DNA from 2 places in the Bacillus pretiosus genome. Region 1 is predicted to be linked to the other one. Evidence: predicted binding sites of a transcription regulator. Region 1 holds the regulator's gene; the other holds the start of a gene.
The links. The regulator LexA, encoded in region 1, represses DNA repair genes until DNA is damaged. The targets are predictions, from matches to a motif close to CGAACATATGTTCG.
Positions count from the first base shown of each region.

Region 1 (7,413 bases):
TACCACCCGCTCCTACTAAACCTAAAACAGCTGCTGCACGTACATTCACCTCAAATGTATAAAGAACATAGGAGACAAAATGTGCTTTCACTTGCGGAATTACCCCATACACAATCCATTGCACTTTATTTGCTCCTACTGCTGTCATCGCCTCTAATGGACCTGGATCAATCGATTCCATTGACTCATACAACAATTTCGCCACGAGCCCAATTGAGAAAAAAGTAAGAGCTAAAATACCTGGAAGTGGTCCTATTCCAAAAATAGCTACGAAAATTGCTGCTAATAATAAATCTGGTATCGTTCGGATAAAATTTAAAACCAATCGAGCTGGACCGTACAAAAATGTACTAGTAAACACATTACTTGCCGCAAATAGTGCCAGTGGAATAGCTAAAATCGCTCCTAAAGTCGTCCCAATAATCGCCATACGTATTGTATCTAACATCGCTGTTGTAATAACTTGAAAATAACTCCAATCAGGCGGCACCATCTCTTTTAACAAATCAATCATATTGGGAAAACCAACTACTAGTTTTGAAAATGATGCGTCAACCTGTACACTACTTCCCCACAACAGTAAAATGACTAGAATAGCCGTTAACATATGTTTCAACTTACTCGGCGGCTTCGGTATCGATTTCGAATATATCGTCGCGTCATTCATTTAACTGCCACCTCTAATAATTCACTTTTCTGCGCTACGTCTCCATAAATTTCAGCAAATTTTTCATCCGTTGCCTCTTCTACTGAACCATCAAAAACAATTTCGCCTGCATGTAATCCAATAATGCGTGTCGCATATTGCCTAGCTAAATCAATAGAATGTAAGTTTACAATTGTTGTAATCCCAAAATCTTCATTAATTTTTTTCAAATCATCTAATACTTGCTTTGTTGTTAGCGGATCTAACGACGCAACAGGTTCATCTGCCAATATGATTTTTGCTTCTTGTGCCAACGCTCTAGCAATCGATACACGTTGCTGTTGTCCTCCTGATAATTCATCAGCTCGCGCATATGTTTTTTCTAAAATATTCACCCTTTTTAACGATTGAAAGGCAAGCTCCAAATCTTCTTTTGGAAATAGACCTAACGTTGTACGAAAAGTCGAATGGTATCCAACACGCCCAGCTAATACATTCTTCAAAACTGTTGATCGTTTTACAAGGTTAAAACTTTGAAAAATCATACCAATATCCCGGCGCATGCGTCGTAATTCTTTTCCTTTCGCAGCAGTAATAGACTCACCTTCAATCAAGATTTCTCCTTCTGTAATCTCATGAAGGCGATTTACCGATCTAAGAAGTGTAGACTTTCCAGCCCCCGACAGCCCTACCATTACAACAAACTCACCTTTTTGAATGTTCAAGTTTATATTATTTAATCCTTTTGTACCATTCGGATACATTTTGGAAACATTTCGAAATTCTATCACACATCTTACCTACCTTCTATGTATTCAAAATGGCAAACTAACTGGAAACATACACCTTCCAGTTAGCTGCCATTTCCATATGTATTATTGCGTTTTTACTTTCTTTCCATATTCACGAACGATATCAAATTTACTATCATCAGATTTAACATATCCTTCATGTGAATATACTTCTTTAATGATTTTGTGACCTTCCTCATTCTTTCCTATTTCAATGAAAGCGTCCTGTAATTTCTTACTCCACTCTGCATCTAAATCAGAACGTACCGAAATCGTATCGTTAGGAATTTTTTCCGTAAATTTCACTATTTTCGTTTGATCGAATATATTCGGATAATCTTTTTTCACAATATTACGAGCATCTTGGAATACAACAGATACATCTACATCACCATTTAAAAGAGCAATCAGCGACTGATCGTGACCTTTTAATGTAACAGGTTTCACATCCTTTAGCGGATCAATTCCCTCTTTTAACAATACAGCCGCAGGCCATACATACCCCGCTGATGACGTTACATCTTGATAACCAATTTTTTTACCTTTTAAATCTTTTACACTGTTAATATTTGAATCTTTCTTAACTACAAACTCAGATTTATAAAAGTCTACTAAATCCTTTGTAGGAGCTCCCGTTTCATCATCTACTCCAAAACGTTGTGCTTGTAAAATTACGTTTGCAGCCTTTTTCTCATGCGCTAGCACATACGCTGTTGGAGGTAAAAACCCTACATCTACTTGCTTAGACGCCATCGCTTCTACAATTGTATTGTAATTCGTTGAAATACTAACTTTTACCGGAACATTTAATTTATCACTTAATAACTTTTCCAATGGTTTTGCCTTTGCCTCTAACGTATCTGCATTTTGAGAAGGAACAAATTGAACATTTAAAGTCTTCGGTACATAACCTTTTTTCGTATCTTCAGTTTTACTTGCACTTGATTCTTTCGTTCCACAACCACTTAATAATCCCGCCGCTAGTACAACTGTCGTACTCATTGCAAAAACTTTTTTCAACATATTAATGCCTCCAATTTTGTTGTTATAAAATTGCCTTCCGTAAACATGAAGAAATATATCACACATTTTCACGTATATTTTCTTATTTACAGAATCTTTACACATTCTATACATTCTCATTAAAATTCTCTTCATATATTTGATATGCTTAATTAGTAGATAACAATAGAAAAGGTGAATGATATTGAATCCAAATCAAATTGTAACTTTAAACATTTTATTAACAAGTGATATACATGGCACTGTTTATCCAATTCACTACCAAGATAACTCCCAAGCTGAAATTGGTTTAGCCAAAATTTCTACTCTTATAAAAAAAGAACGTTCCCAAAATAGAAACGTTCTTTTAATTGATAACGGTGACTTCATACAAGGAACACCCTTTACTTATCATTACGCTACATATGAAGAAGATAAGAAAAATCCAATGTCTTTATTAGCGAACTATTTACGTTATGATGCTGCAGTTATTGGGAATCATGAATTTAATTATGGAATGGACATATTAAATAATGCTATTTCTACTGCAAACTTTCCGTATCTATCAGCAAATATTTTAGATAAAAACAGAAAAGAACCTTATTTCGGGAAACCATATATAATAAAACATATTGAATCAAATATAAAAATTGCTATTTTAGGGATGACAACGCATTACATTCCCAATTGGGAACAACCCCATCACATTCAAGATTTACAATTTGAAGATGCATTAGAAACAACAAAAAGATGGGTTTCTTACATTCGCGAACACGAGAAACCCGATTTATTAGTCGTAGCCTACCATGGGGGATTTGAACGCGATTTACAAACTGGGGTACCGACTGAAGTTTTAACAGGTGAAAACCAAGGATATGCAATGTGCCATGAAATTGAAGGCATAGACATTTTACTAACAGGCCACCAACACCGGGAAATCGCTCACACCGTAATGAATGGTGTAACAATTTTACAGACTGGATGCAATGGACACTCCGTTGGAAAAGTAACAGTAACATTCGAAAAAACAGAAAAAAAATGGGTAAAAAAAGAGAGTGATTCACAATTATTGCCCGTACAAGGAATTGAGGCTGACCAACATATTCTTTCCTTGGTTGCCGATTATGAAGAAAAAACACAAAATTGGCTCGATCAACCTATTGGAGTAATCTATGGGAACATGCAAATTTCAGATGCTATGCAAACTCGTTTGCAAGACCATCCTTTTATTGAATTCATAAATAAAATACAGATGGATATAGCTAATGTTTCCATTTCTTGTACAAGCTTATTCCATAATACATCTCCAGGTTTCCCGAAATATGTAACAATGCGTGACATCGTTTCTAATTATATTTATCCAAATACATTAAAAGTAATTAGAATAACTGGAGCGGATATAAAAGATGCCCTTGAACTCTCTGCTTCTTATTTCATATTAAAAGCAGATGGAACTATCATCGTAAACCCCACCTACATAGAACCAAAGCCGCAACACTATAATTACGATATGTGGGAAGGAATTTCGTACGTATTAAACATTTCCAAACCAATTGGCGAGAGAGTAGAATCCTTACAGTATAAAGGCGCTCCACTTCATATGAATGAAGAATATGACGTCGTTATGAATAATTATCGCGCAAGTGGCGGAGGGAACTTCTTTATGTTTCAAAATAAGCCCGTAATAAAAGACATACCAACAGATATGTCTGAACTTATCGCTAACTATATATTGAAGCACAAAAAGATAGAAGCAACAGTCAATAACAACTGGAAAGTTATTAAATAACGGATATAATAAATAAAAAAGATGGGCTTCGCCCATCTTTTAGTTTAATTTTGCATTATCTTGCTTTTTTAAAGCTTTTAATTTCGCCGGTGTAACATCAGTACCTTCTTCGTTAACAACTTTAATTCCTTTAAGTTCGTTTAACATATTTTGACGAAATCCTTTTAAATATTGTTCACGTAGCGATTGGCGCTCACGTTGTTCTTCTTCAGTTAAACCTTCAGCTTTTGCTTTTTTCGCTAAGAAGTTAATGCGTTCAATGAGTTCGTGACTTTGCATCTCGAATCCCCCTTTTACTCAAAACTGATTATTATCATACAATAGTTAGTCCTCTTTATCAAGCAATTGCTTTGTATATTCTACATATCTTCGATGTACAGTTGCTTTTGAAACATCATGACCAAAACCACGAAGTGTTGCTGCAATTTCTTCAAAAGTTAATTCATTCCGGCGTAAACGTACAATTTCCTCAATTGGCACTTCTTTTTTCTCACGTCCTATACTTAAATGACGATTTTTCAAATTATTCTCTGGACGAAATCCTTTCTCTACCGCTCTTTGCATGCCACGTTTAATTTTTAAATTGTGGATCTTTCTTTGATACTCTTCAACAATCCCAATTATATCTAGTACCATCGAATCAGAGTCAGAGAGTTCTAATTCTCCATTATGCGTATGCGTATATACTTTTATTCCCTCTTTATGTAAACAGTGCATTAATGCAATCTTTGCATTCCCTCTACCAAGGCGCGTTTCATCTTGTATGAGAAGTACATCAACTTGTTCATCGCGAATTGTATCTAGCACTTCTAATATGCCATCACGTTCAATTGTATAACCACTAGCCTGCTCCTCAATCACCTTTACAACATTCATTTGATAGCGCTCAGCTAAATGCAATAATTCATCTTTTTGACGCAATAATGATGTTTCCTGTTCTTCTTTTGTTGTGCTCACACGTGCATAAATAATTGCATTCATATTGAACCCTTCTTTCTCACTATATTTTCCTTATAGTGTATCATAAATTCGTCTTTCGTTCGAACTTATGTTTGTAGAATGTTTTTTCGCATGTTATACTTATTAATAAGAAAAATGAAAGAAAACGAGGTGTTAGAAAACATGGAAAAGTTAACGAAACGCCAGCAAGACATTCTCGACTTTATTAAGCTAAAAGTACAAGAAAAAGGATATCCACCTTCCGTACGTGAAATCGGTCAAGCAGTCGGCCTCGCTTCTAGTTCTACAGTGCACGGACATTTATCACGACTAGAAGAAAAAGGATATATTCGACGCGATCCAACAAAACCACGAGCAATTGAAATTTTAGGTGACAACCGAATGGATACAGAGACACAATCTGTTATTCAAGTTCCAATTGTCGGAAAAGTTACTGCTGGATTACCTATTACAGCAGTTGAAAGTGTAGAAGATCATTTCCCACTTCCAGCTAGCATTGTTGCTGGAGCAGACCAAGTATTTATGTTACGTATTTCCGGAGATAGTATGATTGAAGCTGGTATTTTCGATGGAGATTTAGTTGTTGTTCGCCAACAACAGTCTGCATACAACGGTGAAATTGTAGTCGCTTTAACAGAAGATAACGAAGCAACTGTAAAACGTTTCTATAAAGAAAAAGACCATTTCCGTCTACAACCGGAAAACTCTTCATTAGAACCTATCATTTTAAAACAAGTGTCAGTTATTGGAAAAGTAATTGGCGTATATCGTGATTTACATTAAGAATAATAAAAGAAGATAATTACCTTATTTATATACGGTAATTATCTTCTTTTTTTGTATTTTGATAGATTTTCATACATTTTATTTCTTATGAACGAGTTTCAATCGTCACATCGCCAGCAGCTGTTTTACCACTAATCTTTTTACTACCATTGCCAATTGTTATATTTTTATTTTCTTCATTAAAAATCATTACTTCGCCAGCAGCACTTTGCCCAGTTATAACTGCATCTTGTGGTTTTTCTAATAAAGTAATATCTACATCCCCAGCGGTTGAACTTGCCTCTACATCATATTTAGGATCATGATCCATAATATGCACTTCCCCGCTAGCCGACTTCGCAGTTACTTTTCCTATTACCTTCTTAAAGCTCACCTCACCAGCTTTTGAAGATCCTTCCACACTTTTTGCTGTGACATTTTTCAAATCTACTTCTCCAGCGAGTGTCCCAACACTTACACAATCACTTTTCACATCACTTATTTCTATTTGTCCAGCTGATGAATTTATTTTTATCTCTTGGTATGAACGTTCAGGCACAAGGAGAGTTATTGTAGACGTTTGAAATCTAAAATCGTAAAAAGAAAAATCAAATGAAGCACCTTTTTCTCTTTCCCCAATAATTTTTAATGTGTCACCATCTTCGGCAATACGAACCTCGTGTTTACGTACATCTCCTGATTGCTTTACATAAAAAGAAGAGTCGGGAGATTTTTGGACAACAATATCCCCAGCATCTAACTTAACTTCTATATTTTTTAGTGTTTCGTTTTTAATTACGTCTTCTTTATTTCCTTCTTCTGCAGTTTGCACTGCTTTTTCATATGTTTGTGAAATCCCTATTACTCCAATAATGATACAAGCGATAGCTACTAACAATATTTTCTTCATCATCTACTCCCCTTTTATCATTTTGAAGTTCCATATTACATAACGTACGCATAACTTTTTAAACCACTTCGTACTATAATAAGCGATAATACATAACAACAAACCTACTCCAACAAACGTTATACTAACGAATAAATCCAACCATATAAAAGTACCCATAAATACTTTTCCAATAACGAAAAATGGTGTCACTACACTAGCAATTCCACCGAGCCAGAAGGAAAATATAAAAGCAATAATTGCAACTAACGGGCCTAACACAATAATAAAATTAAACAAACTAAGTCCAATCGCTGCCATAACAGCCCTTGTTATATTGGTAGTTGATGGGTCCTTTTTCATTTCGTCAAAGCGATACAAAGCAAGTAAGTCTTTTGCAATTACTTTCGGAGAGCCAAGGCCCTTTATTATTTCCGATTCAGTTTTTCCTTTTTCTATTCCAAACTGAAAATGCTCTTCATAATCAAATAAAATATCTTTCCTCTCTTCTTCCGGTAACTTTCTAAGATGACTTGATAATTCTTTAAGAAACTGTTCTTTACTCATCCCA
Region 1 covers NZ_CM129593.1:3,539,652-3,547,064, forward strand. The annotation lists gene phnE (phosphonate ABC transporter, permease protein PhnE) at 1-667, opposite strand, end outside; gene phnC (phosphonate ABC transporter ATP-binding protein) at 664-1,437, opposite strand; gene ACU8YW_RS18095 (phosphate/phosphite/phosphonate ABC transporter substrate-binding protein) at 1,522-2,460, opposite strand; gene ACU8YW_RS18100 (bifunctional metallophosphatase/5'-nucleotidase) at 2,645-4,228, shown strand; gene ACU8YW_RS18105 (DUF896 domain-containing protein) at 4,268-4,507, opposite strand; gene ACU8YW_RS18110 (YneB family resolvase-like protein) at 4,553-5,209, opposite strand; gene lexA (transcriptional repressor LexA) at 5,351-5,971, shown strand; gene ACU8YW_RS18120 (DUF4097 family beta strand repeat-containing protein) at 6,060-6,866, opposite strand; gene ACU8YW_RS18125 (DUF1700 domain-containing protein) at 6,867-7,409, opposite strand; gene ACU8YW_RS18130 (PadR family transcriptional regulator) at 7,402-7,413, opposite strand, start outside.

Region 2 (5,935 bases), 540 kb from region 1:
AGCAATTCCTAATTCTAAAGTAGCGTTAATAAAGGGTGGTCCACATGGGCTAAATGCAACGCATGCCAAAGAATTTAATGAAGCACTCCTATCATTTTTAAAGGACTGATTACAACTATATAATTGTTAATTGATAAATTATAAACAAGTAAAAATAAAGCTTTATAAAAGATGCTCTTGGATAAATCCAGGAGCATCTTTTTAAATTAGAAGTAGTGCACCACGGAAATCTTCCATTATGAAATTTCTATTCATTTTTAAATGGTGATATTGAGATGTTATCTTGAAAAATACTCATTAATTTCGAATTGAATAATCTTCTTAACAGCTAAAATGTAATGGTTAGAGTTTTTTTAGACCTCTTAGATGTATTGCTATATTACTATCAAGATAATATTTTGAATAATCCTCAAAATAAAGATTTTTTTGTCAGAAAACAATAAAATCTTATTAATTTTTATAATTAGTTGAATTTTTATAGAAATAATCCTCTTAATATATTAAAATAACATCGTATTATGTCTGATTTTAATTAGGGGAGAGAAATTTTATGTTGAAAAAAATCATTCCAGTTGCTTTAGCAATAAGTACAGTTACTTTTACTAGTGTATTTGCTGCGCCTTCAGCACAAGCAAGTACAGAACCAAACCGCTACATAGATGTGCAAATGCTCGGTATTAACGATTTTCATGGGCAGGTAGACACTGTAAAAAAAATTAACAATAAAGATGCAGGGGGAATTGAGTACTTAGGGGCTTATTTACGTGATCGTGAAAAACAAAATCCGAATACATTAAAGGTACATGCTGGCGATGTTGTTGGAGCAAGTACTCCTGTTTCAGCATTATTACAAGACGAACCTACGATTGAATTTCTAAATGATTTGAAATTCGATGTTGGAACTATAGGAAATCATGAATTTGATGAAGGTGTTGCGGAAATGAACCGCCTTATTTATGGTGGATACCATGAGAAAACAGGGAATTTTAAAGGAGCAAAATTCCCATATGTTGCTGCAAATTTATATAATAAATCCACCGGTCGTTTATTTTTACCACCATTCACTATAAAAAAGGTACAAGGAGTTCCTGTTGGATTTATCGGAGTCGTAACAACGGATGTTCCTAACCTTGTTATGCCTACTATGCTAAAGAATGTAGAAATTACAGATGAAGTTGAAGCTATTAACAAATCCGTAAAGCAATTAAAAAAACTAGGCGTTAAATCTATCGTTGTTCTTGCGCATAACGGAGGTACAACAGATGGGAACGGCGTAACAAATGGTGATATCGTCCGATTAGCAAATGAGACTGATCCAGAAGTCGATGTTATTTTTGGTGGGCATAGCCACACTTATGTAAATGGAACTGTTAATAATAAACTTGTCGTACAAGCAAATTCTTATGGTATGGCTTTTGCTGATGTTGATGTAAAGATTGATCGTAAGACACAAGATATTGTTGAGAAAAAAGCAGAAATTGTTACAACTTACCATGAAGGCATGGAGCCTGATAAAAAAATAAAGAAGAAGATGGAGAAATATCAAGCAAAAATCGCACCTCTTGTTAATGAAGTTGTAGGCAAGTCTATTGCTCCACTAGATCGCAAACTAAATACGGCTGGTGAATCTACTCTCGGAAATTTAGTTGCTGATGCCCAGCGTGCAACAATGCAATCCCAAATTGCTCTTATGAATCCTGGTGGTATTCGTAATGACTTAGATGCTGGTGATATTACATGGGGAGAGATATATGGTATTCAACCATTCGGAAATCAATTAATAAAAGTAAATTTAACAGGCCAAGACATTCGTGATATTTTAAATCAACAATGGCAAAAAGACATAACAAGAATGCTTCAAATTTCAGGGATCCAATACACTTGGGATGCGAACAAGCCTAATGGAGAAAAAGTAACAAGTATCCGCTTAACAGATGGAGAAGAAATTATTCCTTCTAAAACTTACAGCGTAGTTGCGAATGCATTTCTAGCTTCAGGTGGAGATGGATTTGTATCCTTTAAAAACGGTAAAGATGCTGAAACAGGACCAACTGATTTTGAAGCATTAGTAGATTATATAAAAAAATCAAAAGAACCAATTCAGTCTATTATTGATGGAAGAATTCAAAAAATAAATTAGGTTTTTATTAATCTCAAAAACAACTAGATTACCTGTGCGCTAAACCTTTTAGTGTGCAGGTAATCTATTTTTTGTGGGTTTGAAATAAAGTCTTACTGTGGACAAGGGGTATACCGTCTAGATGCAGAGTGCAGGGTTTATCATTCGTTGTCCAAAGGAAAAGGAAAATATAACTGGTTATGCGTATGAGCCTTAGCGTATTCGCTGTGTAGGAGATATTGCAAAAAATATATAAGGAAAAATTAACTTTAGAGGAATATATGAGGTAAGAAAGCCAAAGTGAATTGCAAATCTGTATTTTTGTTTAGGGAATAGTATTTTATAAAATAGTAGGGTACTTTATTTTAATAGATTCAAAAACTGCCTATCTAAAAATTTGATAGGCAGTTTTTTTCTTTTGGGCACAAAGTGAAATAATTTTATGATGTTCGCACATGTAGAAAATGTAATGTGTAAATATATCCGAAACACCAATCATTGCCCCTCATTATTAGCGATAGGATAGCTACTTAAGGACAAAAAAGAATGGGCTAACTTTTGTGCAAAATGTAATGGAGGCTCTACCGACTGGATATGAATATACATAATTAAGGGATTCATGTACAGCCAGTGATTATGTAAAGCACTTACAATGATTCCTTGTTGTACAATTGATTTCATAAATGCAGGAATTTCTTCTTGTAGAACAGCGATTTCGCCTAAATTTAATGCATTACCATTTGGATCCAACGATTCAAAACTTACTCCGACGGGCACTACAGAAGTACTCGGTTTTGCTTGAACAAGCACCCTAAAATCGCGGTGAAAAGACACTGAACAACCACCTTGATTTCTTTTACCTTTCCCTTTAAGTATTGTAGCAAATTGTTCACAAAGGAAATTAAAATTTTGCATAAATTCAATTCCTTTCTTGTACAAAATTATATAATTAGGGATTCGATTGAGGAGATACAGATAAACAATCTTTCTTTAGCATTCAAAAAACAGGCTGTGATTTTAATGTATCCAATGTTTATTTTAAAAGAAATACACGCGATATTACTTGGATATTCAGGATTTCATTGAAGATGATTCGTGTATCCGGGTTAATAAATTTATGATTCATGATAGTCCGTTCGAGATATTGTTATAAAAAATCGATAAAGTATGCAATTATACGCTATTAGTTTATGTAGGTTAGATAAATATGTGTCTAAATTTGAATGATAAAACTAGAAAACAACGTTGAGAAAATAACCAATAATAATTTATTTTCTATAAACAAGCACTGCTAAATAGTACTCTTTTTCGAAATAAGTCTTTCTTATATAAGTATATTGCTTTTAAATACAGGATTAAGTTTGAATACTAAAAAACGGGTTCTAAAATACCGTATCTATTCACGAAGAATCTAGTTGTTTCTTCTTGTATCTATTTACATTTTTCAGTATAGAAAAAATATAGAGGTGAATTCCTTGATTTTTTCTTGAAAAATGTTCATGTACGGTTATATTAACCAAAATTTTCATGAAAATACCTTTAAAAAGAACGTTAGTTCGTATATAATAAGAACGAATGTTCTTTTTGTTAGGAGTGATAACCTTGTATGATTATTCTCTTTTACCGAATCGTATTATTCTTTGTGTAGATCTTCGTAGCTTTTATGCAAGTGTGTCATGTATTAAAAAAGGACTTGATCCACGATATACGAAATTGGCTGTCGTAGGGGATGTAAACCGGAGTGGATCAATTGTATTAGCAGCAACACCGCCATTAAAAGCGTTAGGAATAAAGAAGATGGCTAGAATGTACGAAATACCGAAGCGGTCAGATATTATTATTGTGAATCCGATTATGCATACATATATGAAGTGTTCAACTTACATAACCGGTTTAGCTTTACAGTATGTTGCGCCGGAAGATTTCCATCAATATAGTATTGATGAGTTTTTTATGGACATGACCGCAAGTATTCATTTGTTTGCGAGTAATCCGTGCGAGTTCGCATTAAAGTTTAAGCGAGAAATATATGAACGTACACGGATTGAAAGTACGATTGGTATTGGACCCAATTTATTATTGAGTAAAGTAGCACTGGATGTGGAAGCGAAAAAGAATAACGATGGAATAGCGCAGTGGACGTATGACGATATACCCGAGAAGTTATGGAGTATTAGACCACTCAGTAAATTTTGGGGTATATCGTATAAAACGGAAATGAAATTAAATCGAAAAGGTATACATACGATTGGAGATTTAGCGCAGTACCCATTGAAGTATTTAAAACAATCATTTGGTGTAATAGGGGAAGAATTACACTTGCATAGTAACGGGATTGATTTCAGCAGAATAGCAGAGGAATATGTTCCAGCGACAACATCTATAGCAAAAAGCCAAATATTATTTCGTGATTATTCAATAGAAGAGTTCATCGTTATTTTATTAGAGCATACAGAAGAAGTTTGTTACAGATTGAGAAGCGAAAAGAAATACGCACAAACGATTCATTTTTCAGTCGGATATAGTAAGGAATATGGAGGAGGAATAAAAAAAGCACATACGTTAAATAGAGCAACAAATTTAACGATGGATATTTACAATGTTTGTACATATTTTTTATACGAGCGGCATACAGGAGAGCCGATTCGATCGATAAGTCTTTCCTTAACAAATTTAATACATGAAGGAGAAGAGCAAATTTCGCTTTTCGATAACATTATACAAAGAGAAAAAGAAATGAGATTAACGAAGGTTATGGACGAAATTCGAACACGATTTGGTAAGAACAGTATATTACGTGGAATTTCCTACACAAGCGTCGCAACAGCAAGATATAGAAACACATTATTAGGAGGGCACAAATCGTGAAGAATGCTAATATGCCAAAAGGAAGAGGCATGGTAAAATGGCAACCGTTTGCTAGTATGCCAGAGCAGTTTATCTGTATTAAAGACATGATACAGGAGCAAACAAAAATCTCACGTCCAATCTTAACGCAAGATGCAAAAGAAAGGATTGAAAATAAGCTGTTAATTTCATATTTAGGTGAAGAAGAGGTTTTACTTACATATTATAAAGATGGCTATCTATATAAAAATTACATAACAGTAGCTGATATAAATCCATTAAATAAGACGATTACTTGTACCGATGCTTTTCGTAATCAAAGAATGTTTAAGTTTGGTGATGTAATGGAAGTGGACTAAAGTGTAACTGGAATCCATATAAAGGTTTATGGCCAACCATGAATAAATAGTTGGCCATAATGATCTTAAAGATCCATATCTTTTAATCCGGGACTATGCTTATTTGACATTTGTTACTTAATACTTTAATGATTTTTTTACCAATTGATTGCTACCTTAAAATACAATTTTTTTGGAAATAACTATTTTTGATATGAGATGAAAATGGGGGTAATAGCTACTTAGAATTTAATAAAAAATTGTATCTTCAAGGTTTCAAAATGACTTTTATACAATCATCTTCACGATTATTAAAAATTTGATAACCGTAGCTCGCTTCTTCAAGGGGAATTTTGTGTGTAATAATCTCCTTTGGATCGAATTCTTTGTTTGTTATTTTTTCAAATAGTTCTGGCATAAAATGAATAACAGGTGCTTGTCCCATTTTAAGATTAATATTTCTAACCCAAAATGCCCCGAGTGGAAAAGCATTATAATTGCCGCCATAAACACCCGTCATTTGAACCGTTTCGTATTTTCTTACGGCTTTCGTAGCAATTTGAATAGGCCCGAGAGTTCCACCTTGTAATTTCAATTTTTGTTCCAGGAATTCTAGTGGCGATTTCTTCCC
Region 2 covers NZ_CM129593.1:2,995,951-3,001,885, reverse strand. The annotation lists gene ACU8YW_RS15425 (alpha/beta fold hydrolase) at 1-109, shown strand, start outside; gene ACU8YW_RS15420 (bifunctional metallophosphatase/5'-nucleotidase) at 551-2,140, shown strand; partial or broken gene ACU8YW_RS15415 (M15 family metallopeptidase) at 2,271-2,409, shown strand; gene ACU8YW_RS15410 (DUF1259 domain-containing protein) at 2,615-3,034, opposite strand; gene ACU8YW_RS15405 (Y-family DNA polymerase) at 3,722-4,987, shown strand; gene ACU8YW_RS15400 (YolD-like family protein) at 4,984-5,325, shown strand; gene ACU8YW_RS15395 (zinc-dependent alcohol dehydrogenase) at 5,573-5,935, opposite strand, start outside.
Region 2: ACU8YW_RS15405 (Y-family DNA polymerase) is a predicted target of LexA. The motif match lies at 3,665-3,678, and genes of this name have one in related genera.